Regions from separate parts of the Bacillus tuaregi genome, predicted to be linked through region 1. Evidence: predicted binding sites of a transcription regulator. Region 1 holds the regulator's gene; each other region holds the start of a gene.
What was found. The regulator Rex, encoded in region 1, represses fermentation and respiration genes when NADH is low (regulators of the CRP and FNR family bind a similar motif). The targets are predictions, from matches to a motif close to TTGTGAAATATTTCACAA.
Positions count from the first base shown of each region.

Region 2: the regulator Rex is predicted to act here: its motif matches at 2,800-2,817, upstream of BQ5321_RS05425 (flavocytochrome c).
Region 3: the regulator Rex is predicted to act here: its motif matches at 2,691-2,708, upstream of BQ5321_RS11070 (nitric-oxide reductase large subunit).
Region 4: the regulator Rex is predicted to act here: its motif matches at 1,979-1,996, upstream of BQ5321_RS19805 (DUF3147 family protein).

Region 1 covers NZ_LT629731.1:4,001,665-4,006,022, forward strand. The annotation lists gene groL (chaperonin GroEL) at 1-529, opposite strand, end outside; gene groES (co-chaperone GroES) at 617-901, opposite strand; gene BQ5321_RS21575 (CPBP family intramembrane glutamic endopeptidase) at 1,224-1,910, shown strand; gene BQ5321_RS21580 (YdiK family protein) at 1,936-2,142, shown strand; gene BQ5321_RS21585 (redox-sensing transcriptional repressor Rex) at 2,162-2,821, opposite strand; gene moaC (cyclic pyranopterin monophosphate synthase MoaC) at 2,911-3,393, opposite strand; gene BQ5321_RS21595 (ABC-F family ATP-binding cassette domain-containing protein) at 3,589-4,358, shown strand, end outside.
Region 2 covers NZ_LT629731.1:668,837-673,194, reverse strand. The annotation lists gene fucP (L-fucose:H+ symporter permease) at 1-399, opposite strand, end outside; gene deoC (deoxyribose-phosphate aldolase) at 680-1,345, opposite strand; gene BQ5321_RS05430 (sugar-binding transcriptional regulator) at 1,529-2,476, opposite strand; gene BQ5321_RS05425 (flavocytochrome c) at 2,841-4,358, shown strand, end outside.
Region 3 covers NZ_LT629731.1:1,826,435-1,830,792, reverse strand. The annotation lists gene BQ5321_RS11075 (DUF3889 domain-containing protein) at 1-146, shown strand, start outside; gene BQ5321_RS11070 (nitric-oxide reductase large subunit) at 246-2,612, opposite strand; gene BQ5321_RS11065 (Crp/Fnr family transcriptional regulator) at 2,989-3,681, shown strand; gene BQ5321_RS24235 (hypothetical protein) at 4,197-4,358, shown strand, end outside.
Region 4 covers NZ_LT629731.1:3,606,115-3,610,472, forward strand. The annotation lists gene BQ5321_RS19795 (LysR family transcriptional regulator) at 1-835, shown strand, start outside; gene BQ5321_RS19800 (DUF3147 family protein) at 1,072-1,488, opposite strand; gene BQ5321_RS19805 (DUF3147 family protein) at 1,547-1,906, opposite strand; gene BQ5321_RS19810 (glycine betaine uptake BCCT transporter) at 2,288-3,796, shown strand; gene BQ5321_RS19815 (hypothetical protein) at 3,833-4,024, opposite strand; gene BQ5321_RS19820 (TRAP transporter large permease) at 4,150-4,358, opposite strand, start outside.

The DNA.
Region 1 (4,358 bases):
CTTCAATTGTGATAACACCATCGTTACCAACGCGTTCCATTGCTTCTGCAATTAATTGACCTACTTCTTCGTCAGCAGAAGAAATCGCAGCAACCTGTGCAATAGACTCTTTTCCTTCGATTGGTTTTGAGATCGCTTTTAATTCTTCTAGAGCTGTTTGAATTGCTTTATCCATACCTTTGCGGATTCCCATTGGGTTCGCTCCGGCAGTTACGTTTTTAAGCCCTTCACGAATCATCGCTTGAGCAAGAACTGTTGCAGTCGTAGTACCGTCACCAGCAATATCATTTGTTTTGCTTGCTACTTCTGCTACTAATTTCGCACCCATGTTTTCAAATGCGTCTTCAAGCTCGATTTCTTTTGCAATGGTTACACCATCATTTGTAATTAGAGGTGAACCGAATTTTTTCTCAAGAACCACGTTACGTCCTTTTGGTCCAAGAGTTACTTTAACTGCATTTGCAAGAGCATCAACCCCACGCAGCATTCCACGGCGGGCTTCTTCGCTGAACTTAATTTCTTTTGCCATTATGAATTACCTCCTTAATATTGTCCATACTATGAAAAAAAATCAAATCTATAGGGCGTCAGCCTAGCTGGCGCCTGAAAATCATTATTATCCAATTACAGCAAGGATATCATTTTCACGAACGATTAAATAATCTGTACCTTCATATTTCACTTCAGTACCAGCGTATTTTGAGAAGATAATGCGATCGCCAACAGATACTTCAAGAGCGACACGCTCACCATTTTCAAGAACGCGACCAGTACCTACAGCGACTACCTTACCTTCCTGTGGTTTTTCCTTTGCAGTGTCCGGTAACACGATACCGCTTGCAGTTTTTTCCTCTGATGCAACAGGTTCAATGATAATGCGATCACCTAGTGGCTTTAACAATTGAAACAACCTCCTCAAATAATATGTCAATTTTTGTTTTTATTTATTAGCACTCATCTCTATCGAGTGCTAACACATCTATAATATTAATAAATTTGATTTCCTTTTGCAAGTCACAACATGTAAATTTTTATTAAAAAGTTTAACAGTTCGGTAAATGATAAAATAACTAAACGGCTCACAAATATTATTTATCGCCATGTTTACTTAAGCTTATACCATGTGAAATATTAGGTGTTATAATTTGAGGGTTTTAGAGGATTACTGATAAAATGAAATAGATATGCTTTATACAGGATATATGTTAAAGGAGAACTTCACTTTGAAGAAAGAATATTGGTTTATTTTGATTGCATATACATTCATGCACCTTTCCGGGATTTTAGGGGTACCTCTTGTCACTTATTTTGGTAGTTTATTAGGAAAGAGCCCTCAGGAAATGGCGGAACTATCTGTTTCCTTATGGATAATGATTAGCTTTTCTGTTACTCTCATCATCATTCTTTTTCTCCTACGAAGGGAATGGACAAACCCTGTTCGCAATGAAAGGGCTTTGTCACCTCGAGACTCCATGTATTGGGCCGTTGGAGGAATTTTTTTGGCCTTCTTTGCCCAAATTACAGCAGCAAATATTGAATATTTGCTTGGTATTGAAATAGGATCAGATAACACAGAGCAAATCGTTAATCTCATTAAGACAGCTCCTATGGTCATCCTTGTCACTTCCATTATTGGACCCATTCTAGAAGAAATTGTGTTCCGTAAAATTCTATTCGGGGCTCTTTACACCCGATTGAATTTCTTTCTAGCCGGTCTTATCAGTTCACTTATTTTTGCCTTTGCACATGGGGAGCCAGAACACGTACTCCTATACTCAGCAATGGGCTTTACGTTTGCTTTTTTGTATGTCAAAACAAAACGGATACTGGTCCCGATTTTCGCTCATGTATCAATGAATACCATTGTCGTGATTATGCAGCTATATCCGGATTTGTTCCAACCATTATAAATCTTAATTCATGGAGGATTATGCTTTGAGACAATCACCGCTTTTTTCGGGTATCATTTATATATTTCTTGGTACATTATTTACCTTCTTCGCGATTCAAAATATTAACGAGGATGGCGGCTGGGGATTTTTCACCATCTTGCTTATTATCCTTGCCACCTTTGACTTTGGTTCAGGAATTCGAATGATTCTGTTTCACTTTCAGCTAAAAAAGCAGCAGACAAAAAAATGACCCTATAAGGGCCATTTTTTTATTCATCTGTTGCTTCTTCTTCTATTGAATAGTGCTTTAAGAAGTATACAAGTGATTGAAGCTCTACTGCTAGATCTATATGGTGTACGCGTACATGTGCAGGCACTGTTAAACGAGCAGGTGTAAAGTTTAATATTCCCCTTATATTAGCCTTCAACAGCCGGTCTGTCACAAATTGGGCTACCGGTGCCGGAATGGTTAGTATGGCAACCTCAATTCCCTGTTCCTCTATAACCTTTTCAAGATTATCCATATGATAGACAGGTACATTCCCAATCTTATGGTCGACTTTATCTGCCTGTACGTCAAAAGCGACTGCAATTTTGGTGTTATTATTTTTTAAGAAATTATAATTTAAAAAGGCCGTTCCAAGATTTCCGACTCCAATTAAAGCCACCTTTGTCAGTTCATCCTGGTCCAAAGTTTTACGGAAAAAGGATAGCAAATACTGAACATTATATCCATAACCTTTTTTACCCAATGCACCAAAATAAGAAAAATCTCTCCGGATTGTTGCTGAATCTACCTTCACTGCTTCACTAAGCTCAGCTGAAGATACTCTTTGTTTTCCAGACGCGTGTAAATTTGTTAAAAATCGATAATATAAAGGCAATCTCTTTGCTGTTGCTTGCGGTATCTTGGTCGTTTCATTTGCCATTCGAATCCCCCTTTTCCCTTCCTTATTCCTTTTTCACTTTGTGTACGGGCCATTAATGACTAAACACCTGTCTGTAAACACTTTCATTTTTACATCCTTTTAAAGTCCCCGTTTTTGCCACCTGTTTTCTCTACTAAATATGTCTCTCCTATCACCATTCCTTTATCGATTGCTTTACACATATCATAGACTGTTAAAGCGCACACAGACGCGGCAGTGAGGGCTTCCATTTCTACTCCAGTGCTCCCTTTCGTTTTAACAAAAACTTTAATAAACAATTCATAATCTTCATTCTTTGATTCCCATGAAAATGAGATATCAACACCAGTTAATGAAAGCGGATGACACATGGGAATAATATCCGATGTCTTTTTTGCTGCCATTATTCCTGCAACCTGGGCAACCGCTAAAACGTCTCCCTTTTTCATTTGGTTATTCGTTATTTTATCATATATTTCCTGACTCACAATAATACTTGATATTGCAGCCGCAGTTCGAAAGGACTCAGCTTTCTCACTGACATCTACCATCTTTGCTCTGCCTTGCTCATTAAAATGAGTAAACTCAGCCATATAAAAACCCCTCTTTATAAATGATACACTATTTTATAGGTATTTGTCTTTACTTTGTATTCTCCTTCACAAATAGTGTTTCCTATTTTAATAAAATATACAATTACTATTGAATCTATCTATAACCGCTCAATTCCCTATGTATTGCTGTCAACCTCTTTATCGGTTAATCTAGTAGTATAGAGGTGAACAATCATGATTTTATTACAAATCAATCAATTATGTAAATACTATGGAGCAGATATTATTTTATCAAATATAAAATTAGAGGTACAAACGCGAGACCGCATCGCTTTAGTTGGAAGAAACGGTGCAGGAAAATCTACCTTATTAAAAATAATCGCTGGGCATCTATCCTATGACTCAGGCGATATTATTAAGCCAAAAGAAGTGAAAATTGGCTACCTTGCTCAGGATACAGGTCTTGAATCAAATGTATCTATTTGGGAGGAAATGCTATCCGTTTTTGCTGATCTAAGACAGCAGGAACAAAAGCTGCGAAGCTTGGAAAATCAAATGTCTGACCCAGCCACTCTTCAAAATGAGGCCAGTTACGAAAAGGTACTAAAGGAATATGATGTCCTGCAGGTGGAATTTAAGGAAAAAGGTGGCTATCAGTATGAAGCTGACATTCGCTCTGTACTGCATGGACTGAATTTTCAATCCTTTGATTATCATACTAAAATTTCATCCTTAAGCGGCGGGCAAAAGACACGTCTAGCACTTGGTAAATTACTGCTATCAAAGCCCGAGATACTAATTCTCGATGAGCCGACAAACCACCTTGATATTGATACATTATCCTGGCTTGAACAATATCTACAGGGCTATGAAGGTGCTATCCTGATTGTATCCCATGACCGTTATTTCCTCGATAAGGTTGTGAATCAGGTCTATGAAATATCTCGGCAGCAAATCACTAAATATGTAGGAAACTATAGCTCTTACTTAGATAAAAAAGCTGA
Region 2 (4,358 bases), 3.3 Mb from region 1:
ATTGGCAGAAGTCTCTAAGAAACCTAAACCAATGGCAATCGCAAATAGTGCAAATAAAAACATGTTATAGGTAGCCATATGGGATGCAGGGAAAAATAAAGAACAACCAATTATATAAAAGGTTAATCCTGTGATAATCCCGATTTTATAATTAGTCTTTTTAATGACCATTGAAGCTGGAATCGCCACTAAGAAATAGCCGCCATAAAAGGCACTTTGTACGAAAGCACTAGCAAGGTCGCTTAACTCAAAGATACTTTTAAACTGTGTAATAAGAATATCATTTAAACTCGCCGCTACTGCCCATAATGGAAACAGCATAGACAGCATAATATATTGAAAAATAGGAGTTCGATTCAGATAACCATCTGATAATTGAATAATATTTGCCGATTTCATTTGTTTACCTCCATAACCTCAATTATTTTTATTCTTTCTAATCATTTTCTAAGAAGCTCTGTAAAGAAGCTAAACTATTGTTTTGGACATCTGGTTTGATAGACAGCCATCTAAACCTCCTACACTAATAGAGTGTAGAACGGTTTTAGATGCTGCTATATACAAATCAAATTCGCCGGAGGCTTAACTTCATTCAGCAGGGGTTTGAAGTAGAGAACTTCTGTACCTGACGCAAGCTTTCGGTACAAAAAGCATTTGCTGAATGAAGTTAAATGAAAGCTTAATAGCTAGTTTCTGCAGTTAATCCTTGCATAATCTTAACACCTGAGCTTGCTCCAATACGATTTGCACCAGCTGCAACCATCTGATCTAAATCCGTCTTGTTACGTACGCCGCCAGAGGCTTTTACTCCGCATGCTTCTCCTACTATCTTTCTCATTAATGCGACATCCTCTACTGTGGCACCACCTATTGAGAAACCTGTTGATGTTTTAACAAAGTCAGCACCCGCCTTAACAGCAGCCTGGCAGGCGCGTATTTTTTCATCTTCTGTTAATAGACAGGTTTCAATAATTACTTTAAGAAGAGCCTTATTACCATGAGTAGCATCTGCAACCGCTTTAATATCAGCTTCTACCTTTGCATCTTCTCCTGCCTTTAAAAGTCCGATATTAATTACCATATCGATTTCCTGTGCACCCTTTTGAATAGCTTCCTCTGCTTCAAATACCTTCACGGCAGTGGTTGTGCTACCAAGAGGAAAACCTATAACCGTACAAACCTTAACATCACTTCCTTGTAGCTTTTCAGCTGCAAGCGGTACCCAATATGGATTTATACAAACTGAGGCAAATTTGTACTGCTTCGCCTCTTCTATTAGATTGATAATCTCCTGTTCTCTTGCATCAGGCTTTAATAGTGTGTGGTCGATCAAATTAGCTATCATCTGCAACATCCTTTTCTATTTGTTGATTTATGTAAAGCGATTTCACAACTAAAGAATAACACCGGTTTGAACAAATGTAAATATCGTTTTGAAATTTTGTTCAAACAAATTTTTACTTTTAATAACTTAATAAATAATAAGAGAAATAAAAAAATCTGTTAGAGTTACTCCAACAGACTTTACTTATTTTCTCTTCATTTCTAACAGTGCTCTTGCCGTATACTGGTCGACAATTAGTGTATTAGCATATTTTCCAATTAACGCCGCATGTATTGATTTAATCTTTCTCTCTCCTCCGGCAACAAGGATACTCTTTTCCTTTTCCCTTAAATCTTCCAGTTCAATCCCTACTGTTCGATCATTAAGTTCTTTATTACAGATCTTACCTCCCTTATCAAAAAAGCGAGAACAGATATCCCCCACAGCAGACTGCTGCAACTCAGCCTTCTCCTGATCGCTAAAATAGCCTAAATTAAATAATAGTGCATCATTTTGTACTGTCCCTACAGTAAATATAGCAAAATTTGCTTGTTTTCCCATTTCAATAATTCTCTGTATATGACGATCTTCTTCCACCATCTGTTTAACTTCTTTCTTGTCAAAAATAACAGGTAAAGGTAAATAGCGAGCAACAGTATAGTAAGCCTTTGCAAATAAATTTACTGTTTCGGCAGCATAGGTTTGCGTCTGTGAGTGACTGACACCACCTTTTAACTGAACTACTTCAACGCCCTGAACCCTTTTTTGATTAAGCTGTGAAGCTAGCATGTGCATCGTTTTCCCCCACGATACACCAATAATATCTCCTTCCTTAACCGTTTCATCTAAATAATCCGCAGCTGTTCGGGTAATATGCTTGGTAATTTCTTCATATTCATTGAGTGGTGAAAAGGCCACCAGCACCTTTTCTAATCCATAGAGTTCCTTTAATTGCTGAGAAATATCATTCATATTCTCTAATGGATCAATAATTTCTATTCTGACATACCCCTGCTCCTTAGCATATTGTAACAGCCTTGAAACGGTTGGTCTTGATACACCCAGACTTTTACAGATTTCCTGCTGACTATAATCAGATTGATAATAAAGCCTTGCAGCGGCTATACTCAGTCTCTCCTTGTCATTATCCATTTTGTTCACCCTCTTTTCTTTATTATCAAAAGTAACACATTCAATTATCACTTCTCATACTACTAGATAAAATGATAATTTCAACAATCAAATTCGCCCGTCGAATTTGCGTCCGGATTTTTATCGATCTCTCTCGATAAACTACCTATCAAGAAAACCCCTCCTTCTCCTCCATATGATGTTTATCACAAATACAATACCTCATTTTATTACCAAAACCCTTCGTACACCGCATGTTTATTGGTCATTGATTGAATAAACCTGTGACGAAAATAGTAATCTATCAATTTTATACTTGCTAATATTTTACAATTGCCTATAATTTGTTTTGTACTTCACATGATTAACATAAGGAGGAAAAAGAATGAAGAAATATGTAGTGTTTTTTCTAAGCATTTTACTGTGTCTTTCATTAGTTGCCTGTGGTACGAGCTCTAATGATAGCGGTAACACTGCGAGCGATTCATCCAGTTGGAAAGCAGGCACCTATACTGCTTCTGCAAAAGGGATGAATGGTGATGTAAAGGTAGAGGTTGTTTTAGACGAATCATCAATTAAGAGTGTAAAGGTATTAGAGCATCAAGAAAGTGAAGGAATTTCTGATCCTGCAATTGAAAAGATTCCTCAGCAAATCGTTGACGCTCAAGGCTTAGGAATAGATACGGTTTCCGGTGCTTCTTTTACAAGCAAAGCCATTTTGGAGGCGGTAACCATTGCATTAAAAGAAGCTGGTGCAGATGTTGACGCTCTTAAGAAAATTAAAGGGGATTCATCTACAGCTAATAAGGATATTGAAACGGCTTATGATGTTGTTGTCATTGGAGGAGGCGGAGCTGGTTTAACCTCAGCTATTACCGCTGCAGAAAATGGTGCAAAAGTGGTTGTGCTTGAAAAAATGCCTGCAGTTGGAGGAAATACCCTGATATCAGGTGGTGAAATGGCTGCTCCTGGTAACTGGCTTCAGGAAAAAGAAGGTATTGAGGACAGCACTGATTTATTTTACGAGGATATTTTAAAGGGCGGAGATAATGAAAGTGACCCTGCTCTAATCAGAGTAATTGCTGATAATGCTCTAAATGAAGCCATCTGGCTTAAAGATGAAGTAGGAGTGGTATGGGAAGACTATATGTTATTCTTTGGAGGCCACTCGGTAAAAAGAAGCTTAGTACCAAAAAATGCTTCAGGTGTAGAGCTTATCACGAAGCTTGAGGCAAAGGCAAAGGAAATGGGAATCACCATTTTAACGGATACAAAAGCATCAGCACTCATCGCAAATAGTGATGATAAAGAAACCATCAACGCTGTAGAAGCTGAAATGAATGGTGACACAGTTATCTTTACTGCTGCAAAAGGTGTTGTTCTAGCATCTGGTGGCTTTGGTGCGAACATTGATATGCGTGTTAAATATAATCCTGAAATGGATGATAAAATTCTTTCTACTACATCAGCTGGCAGTACTGGTGACGGTATTGTGATGGCTGAAGCAATTGGTGCTCAATTAGACGACATGTCATTTATTCAAACCTATCCTACCTGTGACCCAGAAACAGGGCGTTTATTATATGTAGGTGATGTTCGCTTGGAAGGCCGCTCTATCCTAGTGAATAAAGAAGGGAAGCGTTTTGTTGAAGAACTAGAGCGCCGCGATGTTATTTCAAAAGCGACTACAGAAACTAGCGATGGCTATTCCTACATGTTCTGGGATCAAGCCAGCATGGTTGCTAGTAAAGTAGATGTAAAACATAAGCATGAATATGATAGTCTAATCGACCGCGGACTGCTAGTAAAAGCAGATACAATTGACGAAGCTGCTAAACATTTCGGTATCGATGCAGAGGCTTTAAAAGAAACAGTAAAGAACTATAATGAATATGCGAAGAAT
Region 3 (4,358 bases), 2.2 Mb from region 1:
GAAAATCTTCTGAGTCCCCAACAAGAACAAAACAAAGCTATGAATTTGTATTACAGTCCCCACAGGAAACCATAAAGGTTAAAGGAAATGTTCTGTATGATCCAAACACAAATCGGGTCATTTCATTTGACCTAAACGAACAGTAATGTAAATATTAATGATAGTACATTCTTTAAAGTATTATTATCCATAGAAAAAACCACACTGACAAAGGAGTGTGGTTTTTTCAGCATAATTTATGATTGTTAATCTTCGTCTGCTGATAAATCTTTAACTGGAAGCTGCTCGCCTTCTTGATGTGTTACTTTTCGGAGGTTGAACATTGCTTTTAAACTAAAGACTAGTAAAATCAGTACACCAATTAAGAAGACTGTATCTGGAATTGCTCTATATGTTAATATGGTTTGCACTAAGTCCTGTTTTAGAAAGGCCGCCGAGCGAGATGCCGCATATCCGTTTACGTATGCAGCTTTTAACTGCATGAATCCAACTGGAAGCAATGAAGCAAATACCATACCGGCAAGACCGACATTTAACAGAATGCAGCTAATTTTCACCCATTTTTCATTCCACTTCTCAGGTTTTACAATATTACGCAAAGAATAAAGTAAAAGAGCAATCGCAAACATACCATAAACACCCATCATGGCACCATGACCATGTGCAGGTGTTAAAAATTGTCCGTGTTCAAAGAAGCTGACGGCAGGAAGATTGATTAAGAATCCTAGTACACCAGCACCAACCAAGTTCCAAATCCCAACTGAAATTAAGAACCAGAATGTTCCTTTATAAGGAAAATCAATTCCTCCAGCTTTCATCGTTTTATAATGCTCATATGCTTCTAAGATTAATAGCGTTAAAGGTACAACCTCTAAGGCTGAGAAAACAGCGCCTAAGCCAATCCAGGCCTCGGAAGAGCCATTATAGTAGTAATGATGACCAATTCCGATTACACCGCTTCCTAATAACAAAATTAATTGGAAGTATAAAGCCTTAACTGTAGAGCTTTTTGTAACAAGTCCCATTTGTACCATTAAGAAGCCAATTACTACCACCGCAAAGACCTCAAAGATTCCTTCTACCCAAAGATGAATAATCCACCAACGCCAGTAATCGGCAAAAGTAAAGCTTGTGTCAGGGTTAATTAAAAAGGCAAAAATATAAAATGCAGGTACGGCGATAGCAGAATAGAATAGCAGGTGAATCAATCCACCTTTATCTGACTCCCGTTTTAATCCGCTCCTAATTCCTCGGTAGACGATAAACAACCAAATGACCATTCCTACTGCCAAGATGATCTGCCACACGCGGCCAAGCTCAATATACTCCCAGCCGGTATGACCCAGCAGGAACCAATTATTGCCTAAATAACCATTTGCCCCTAGCCATTGCCCTAGCATACTTCCGACAACCAAGACGACTAAAGCCCAAAATAAAATATTTACTAATAATCCTTGTTTTTTCGGTTCGCGTCCGCCGACTAATGGAGCTACGTAAATCCCCATACCAAGCCATGCGGTTGCAATCCAAAGGATGGCCAGTTGCAGGTGATAGCCCTTCGCAATATTAAACGGAAGGATATCATGAATCCATTTCATGCCAAAAAAGCTGTCAGGTTCTATATAATAATGAGCCAAGAGTGCCCCGAACATAGCCTGAACAAAGAACAAGGCTGTAACGACGAAAAAGTATTTTCCAGTTTTCAGCTGCGAGGATGTAACGGGAAGCTTATGTAGATGAATCTTAGGAAAATTCCCTTCTGTATACGCTTCCTTCATACCTAAATGATAACGATAAAAGATAAACAAAATAATCCCAAGGAATAATACTAGGATTGTCACACTAGCACCACTCCACCAAATGGCAGAGAACGAAAGCACATTACCGGCATCCTCAAAATACGGCCAGTTATTAGTATAGGTAATATCATCACCGATTCGTTCCGTACTTGATAGCCAAGCTGTCCAGAAAAAGAATGCAGAAATCTGTTCGATTTGATCACCTTCTGCAACGTATGCTCTTCCCTCCTGTGGCATATGTTCTTCTTTAATTAACTCTGGTTTTAGGCCCCAGCCGTCACCTTCTGTAAAGACCATTTGATAGTGTTCGACTACTCTTTCATAACCATAGGTTTGAGCATCAGTTAGAACCATCGTATCGGATTTTGCATCGTATCTGTTTACTCGCATTTCTTCTATGACAAGATCACGGATAACAGATTGTTCTTCACTAGAAATCTCAGCAAACGGTTTACCATATTTCTCTTTTGCCATAAAATCCTGCATTCCCTCTGTATACACTTGTAAGGCTTCAGCCGTATAATCCGGTCCCATATAAGAACCATGTCCGAGAACAGTCCCATAGTCCATTAATCCATATTTTTGAAAGACTGCCTGACCTCCCATGATCGTTTCTTTTGTTAAGATAACCTCACCTTGTACATTCGTTATTTCTAAGGGACGAGGTGCTTGGTCTTTAAAGATCCAATAGCCCCCTACTAATAAAACGGTAAAACTAGCAAGAATTGTTATGATAAGAATTGATTTTAATAGTCCATTTTTTCTTCTTGCTGGTTCAGTTTGACTTACTTGTACTTCCTGTTTTAGTCCCATTTTATTTCCACCTCCTATTTGATACAGCTATCATATATCGAATCAATTATTGACAAAGTGACGTCACTCAATAGATAGATATGATTTTTGTCACATTCCAATCAGTTTCTATGATAAGCGTCACACAATTGTACTTAGTAGATTGATATAATTTTGACAAATCAAATTCGCCCCGTCGAATTTGCGTCCGGATTTTTATTGAGCTCGCTCGATAAACTACCTAAAAAAAATCCGTGACATCCGCCGGAGGCTTAACTTCATTCAGCTGGGGTTTGAACCCCTACTGAATCGAAGAACCATTTGCATTCATCCCCCACTTGTAGAAGTGGAGGACTTCTGCTGAATGAAGTTAAATGTATGAAAAGAGGTGGCATCCTTGAAGTTTGAAGATTGGTTGACGAAGCTAAAAGTCATTCCGTTATTTAATGAATTATCAGATAATGAGACTGCCAATATCTATAAAATAGCGCAATATCGTATCTATAAACCAAAAAAGTATATATGTATGCAAGGGACTCCCCTGACTAAAATTTTTATTCTTCATTCTGGTAAGGTGAAGTTTTTCAGAAGTGACTCTTTAGGAAGAGAGCAAATTATGTCTTTCTTAGAAGCCGGTGAAATGTTTCCTTATGTTGGATTTTTCAGAAGTGGAAAACACCCTGCCACTGCAAAGGTTATAGAAGAAGTACATATGACAATTTTACCTATTTATCAATTTGAAAAAATACTGTTAAGTAACCCAGAAATGTGTATTAAATTATTTAATATTCTTGGCGAGAAAATCGTCGATCTCCATGCACGTCTTGAAGAACAAATACTACATAATACGTATGAACAAATTATTCTCTTGTTTATAAGACTATGTAAATCAAATGGAGTAAAGTATGGAGACTATTACAAACTTACTACCCATTTTACAAACCGTGAACTTGCTCATATGATTGGAACCTCACGTGAAACCATTAGCAGAACCGTAAACCTGCTTAAGAAAAAAGGATTTTTGAGACTGGATGAAGATGGATATCTCATTTTAAACCCTGTACATCTCCAACAAGAAATTATTGCCTAAACCCAAAACCTCTTTAGAGACTTCTTAAGAGGTTTTGGGTTTTTTTAGGGATTTGAGTAGAACATTCAATCCATTAATATAAAACCTGTCTTACTCCTAGTAAACATCTTATTTTTCAGCAAAAAACAACTATAAAACATTTTTTGTTTTTTTACCGAAAAACCTTTCTTTAACTTTGAATCTCATGTACAATATCACTATAATTGTAGTTTTTATATTTAACACTATTTATATATTTTTTATTCATTTAAGTATATTAATGAAATAATATTTCACATATTTCTCATATAAATTTCACTTTTATTGAATTTTCATATAATTTAGACACAAAATGTTCAAAATTATTTCTATCTACCATTGAATTCATTCCCTATTGATTGTTGGCTTAAGCGCTCCATTTTCGCTTGATTCTATTATTTTTAACTTGCTTATATTAATTTCTTTATTTATTCAAATTTATGTAAGCACTTCCATGTTAGAATAATCTCAACAACAAAAGAAAGAGGGAATGGAAAATGAATAACATTTGCAGTAAATGCCAAGCTGTATTTAAAGATGATGATCAAGTAGTATTAGATATTTTTAGTAAACTGACACATGCTGATTGTTTCGATGAAAATCCTGGATTTATTACGACAGAAGGTGAATTCAAGGATATTTCTGAATCCTATGCTAAT
Region 4 (4,358 bases), 400 kb from region 1:
ACAGCTATCCATTACCCAGCCAAGCTTGAGCCATGCAATCTCAGAACTAGAAAAGGAGTTGGGTACGTATTTATTTGAAAAGCACGGAAGAAATATACGCCTAACAAAGTACGGTCGCTTTTTTCTCCAATATGTTGAGCGTGCTTTGGATGAATTAGAAAAAGGAGAAAAGAAATTACATGATATTACTTGTCCTTCAAGAGGGGTCATCGATGTAGCTTTCATGTACCATCTAGGTCCGCATTTTGTTCCAAATATGATACAGGCCTTCTCACAAAAGGATGAGTATAAAAATGTAAGATTTACGTTAAGTCAAGGTTCCAATCATAAAATCTTTTCAGATTTAAAAGCGGGAAAAGTAGATATAGCCTTTACTTTATTGGATGAGAGCGAATCGGAAATTGCGTTTACACCTTTATTTGAACAGGAAATGGTTGCTGTCGTACCTTATAATCATCCGCTTGCACGCTATGACAGGATTGATTTGGAGGATACTGCATCATATCCATTTGTCATGTTTAAACAGAATAGTGATATTAGAACTATTATAGACAGACTATTTGAAAGTGTTGGAGTTATCCCTCAAATCGCTTGTGAGATGGATGAAACAGACGTAATAGCTGGACTGGTATCTGTAAATTTTGGTATGGCTATTATGCCTCGCTCTCTTTCCCTTGCGAACCATAATGTAAAGCTGTTATCAATTAACCATCCTTTAGCCAGTCATGAAATCTATATGGCCTGTATAAAAAATCGTTATCTATGTCCTGCAACAGAGGCTTTCCAACAATTTTCGCTTAATTATATTAAAGAATCTGTATTGCAGCCACATTAAATGCCAAATCAAATTCGCCCGTCGAATTTGCGTCCGGATTTTTATCGAGCTTGCTCGATAAGCTACCTTTAAAAAATCCGAGACATCCGCCGGAGGCATAACTTCATTCAGCCGGGGTTTGAACCCCCACTGAATCGAAGAACTATTTGCATTCATCCCCCACTTGTAGAAGTGGAGGACTTCTACTGAATGAAGTTAAAAAAGGCGCCTTCTACAGGCGTCTTTTTTAGAATTTTTTATTTATTTTGACGAACCTGTACATTCCTCATATGCCCTAGTAAATCTTTAAGATGTATACCAATACCCTTTGTTCTCTCTCTGACCAAAGAAACAGCAATCGAACTTCCCAACCATAATACAAGTCCTAAAAAAATACTGAACAGCCAATTATTGCTGATGGTCAGCGTAATCCAGACAGTTGCGACACATACAACGCCCCCAATCATCCCGTATACCGATCCATTAGCGACCTTTGCAGCATTTTTTGACCCTGATACAATTCCCATCATTAAAACAGCTGTAATCATAACCGCTGGAAAAGCAGCAAAAATGCCGGCTAGTATTTTCCAGGGTGAAATAACCGTAACAAGATAACTTAACATAACTGCTGCTCCGCCTAAAAGAAATCGAATGAATAAATCTTTACTTTTCATATATACACACCTTTTCTTTGATGCTCGAATTTTTTATTGAATTCGTTCTTCATCACCCTTAATAGGATGTTATAACTACGACAACCATCGAGATGATAAACCAGCAGCCGACCGCTTGAGATAAACCTCTCTTCCAGCCTTTTCTTGGTAAAAGATATCCCGCAATAATAGCTATAACAATATTGATTGCCATACCTACAATCGCACCCTTTGATAATAATATAGAATAGGAAACAAGTTCGTTGCCGCTGAAATCCAAGCTGGCAGTCAATAATGCGGCTAAATAAACCGCTGGGAATGCAGCAAAGATTCCTCCAGCCTTTTCCCCCAATTTCCTAGCAACTAGCGTGGATACAACTACAGCCAAGCCTCCCAATATGAATCGTATAAGTAATGCACCGATAGATAGTTCAGCCATTTCTGTCACCTTTCCTATTTCATTCGAATGAAACCTTCCAGCTACACCCTTAAAAATGAAAATTTTGTCTATTTGTATGATATTTCACAATAATAACGAACACCTTCATTGTAGCCTATTTTTGTCCCTTTCCCTGTGAACATTTCTTAAACGTTTATGAAGCGTTTTCACTCAATCAATAGAATGCTTTAATGTACAGGATTACAAGCCGTTAATGAAGAATCATCAATGATTGGAATATGATTAGTGTGTTGTTACATACTAGAAATGAACTTTCTGAGGATGTTCTATGTGCTTAGGAAAATCATGGGAACTAACTGGATACATAGAAAAAAGTAATTCATAGACAGCTCGTCTAGCTAAGATAGGAGTTTACTGAAGATGAAAAAACTAACGTCGGTATTTATTTACTCAGCCGCCATTCTATTGCTACTAGTGATGATTGGGATTGTTGCACCCGATACACTTGAAAATGTAACGGCCAACATGCAAGCCTTCATCTCAACAGCATTTGGCTGGTATTATTTAATTATTGTTACCATATTCCTGTTGGTTTGTTTGTATTTATTTATCACCCCTGTTGGCCGTATAAAATTAGGAAAACAGGATGATAAACCTGAATTCACACGGGCAACGTGGATTGCTATGCTTTTTAGTGCAGGGATGGGAATCGGCCTTGTCTTTTATGGTTCAGCAGAGCCTCTTAGTCACTATGCAGTGAGTTCTCCTACGGGTGAAACCGGGACCGCGCAAGCCATTAAGGATTCTTTACGTTTTACCTTTTTTCATTGGGGTCTGCATGCTTGGGCTATTTATGGAATAGTCGCCTTAATTCTAGCTTATTTCAACTTTCGTAAAGGTGAACCAGGATTAATCAGTGCCACCTTAAAGCCAATTATTGGGGAGCGGGCAAATGGAAAAACAGGTCAGCTTATTGATATCCTCGCCATTCTCTCTACCGTTTTTGGTGTAGCCACTACCCTTGGCTTCGGGGCAGCACAAATTAATGGAGGGCTTACCAATCTATTTGACATCCCAGCAAATTTCTTTACTCAGTTCATCATTATAGTGATTGTAACCGTACTGTTTATTACATCTGCCCTTTCTGGCCTTGGCAAAGGCATTAAAATTCTAAGTAATACAAATATGGCGCTAGCCTTTCTTTTACTGCTGATTATGTTTATTGTTGGACCTTCTCTATTCATCCTAAATATCTTTACAGATACAATTGGAGAGTATTTACAAAACCTTCCTCGGATGAGCTTTAGACTTGCTCCTCTTAACGAAGAAAATAGGGCTTGGATTAATGCCTGGACGATATTTTATTGGGCTTGGTGGATTGCCTGGTCCCCTTTTGTCGGAATTTTTATCGCTAGGGTTTCTAAAGGAAGAAGCATACGAGAGTTTGTATTTTGCGTCCTATTAATTCCCTCTATCATCGGCTTTTTTTGGTTTGCAACATTTGGGGGTTCCGCCATTAGACTCGAAGATACAGGAATCGCATCCATTTCTGGATTAGCATTAGAGGAGTCATTATTTGGAGTTTTTTCCAATTATCCATTAGGTACATTAATGTCAATTGTTGCTATAACGCTAGTGGTAACCTTCTTTATTACATCGGCAGATTCAGGTACTTATGTACTTGCCATGATGTCATCAAATGGGTCGCAGACTCCCTCGAACAGAATAAAAATTATCTGGGGATTACTACTCCCTGCTACTGCCTTAGTTCTATTATATTCCGGGGGTCTACTAGCACTTCAAAATACGATGATTATTGCTGCGCTGCCATTTTCGGTCATTATGATTCTTATGACCATAAGCCTGCTCAAATCATTAAATAATGAAGTAAAGGAGATGGCCCTGCTTCATCCAAAACATAGAAAATAACGCCATTCCATCAGAATGGCGTTTCTTTTTTAGATTTTATAGGCTAAACAATCTCAAAATTGGATTTCTTTGCTTATTTTTATCAACGATTTTCAGTTTATCCATTGATAACTTTTCTTGATTCTCCGATACCCACTGATCCAATTCTTGTTTACTGCTAAAATGAGTGTAGTAGGTTTCTCCGCCTTTTCCTACTGCATTTACAACAAATCTACATGTATTTCCCATCACGTTCTCCTTAACAAGGAATAATATACATGAATTATAACAAGAAAAAATTAAAATTCAATTGTTTTTTTGTTAAGGTTTATTTATTTTCAGAAAAATCTATATTTTATTCGTATCAGTGTTTTCTAAATAAACAACAAGACTATCTGTGGAAGAAAGGTTACAAGCAATAGAATGATGATCATAGAAGCGATATATGGGAGAACGGCCCTTGATAAGGGTCCCATTGATACACCCGATATACTAGACCCTACAAACAGGTTAACTCCTACAGGAGGAGTAAAATATCCGACTGCCAGGTTAATGATCATCAAAACACCAAAATGAACAGGAT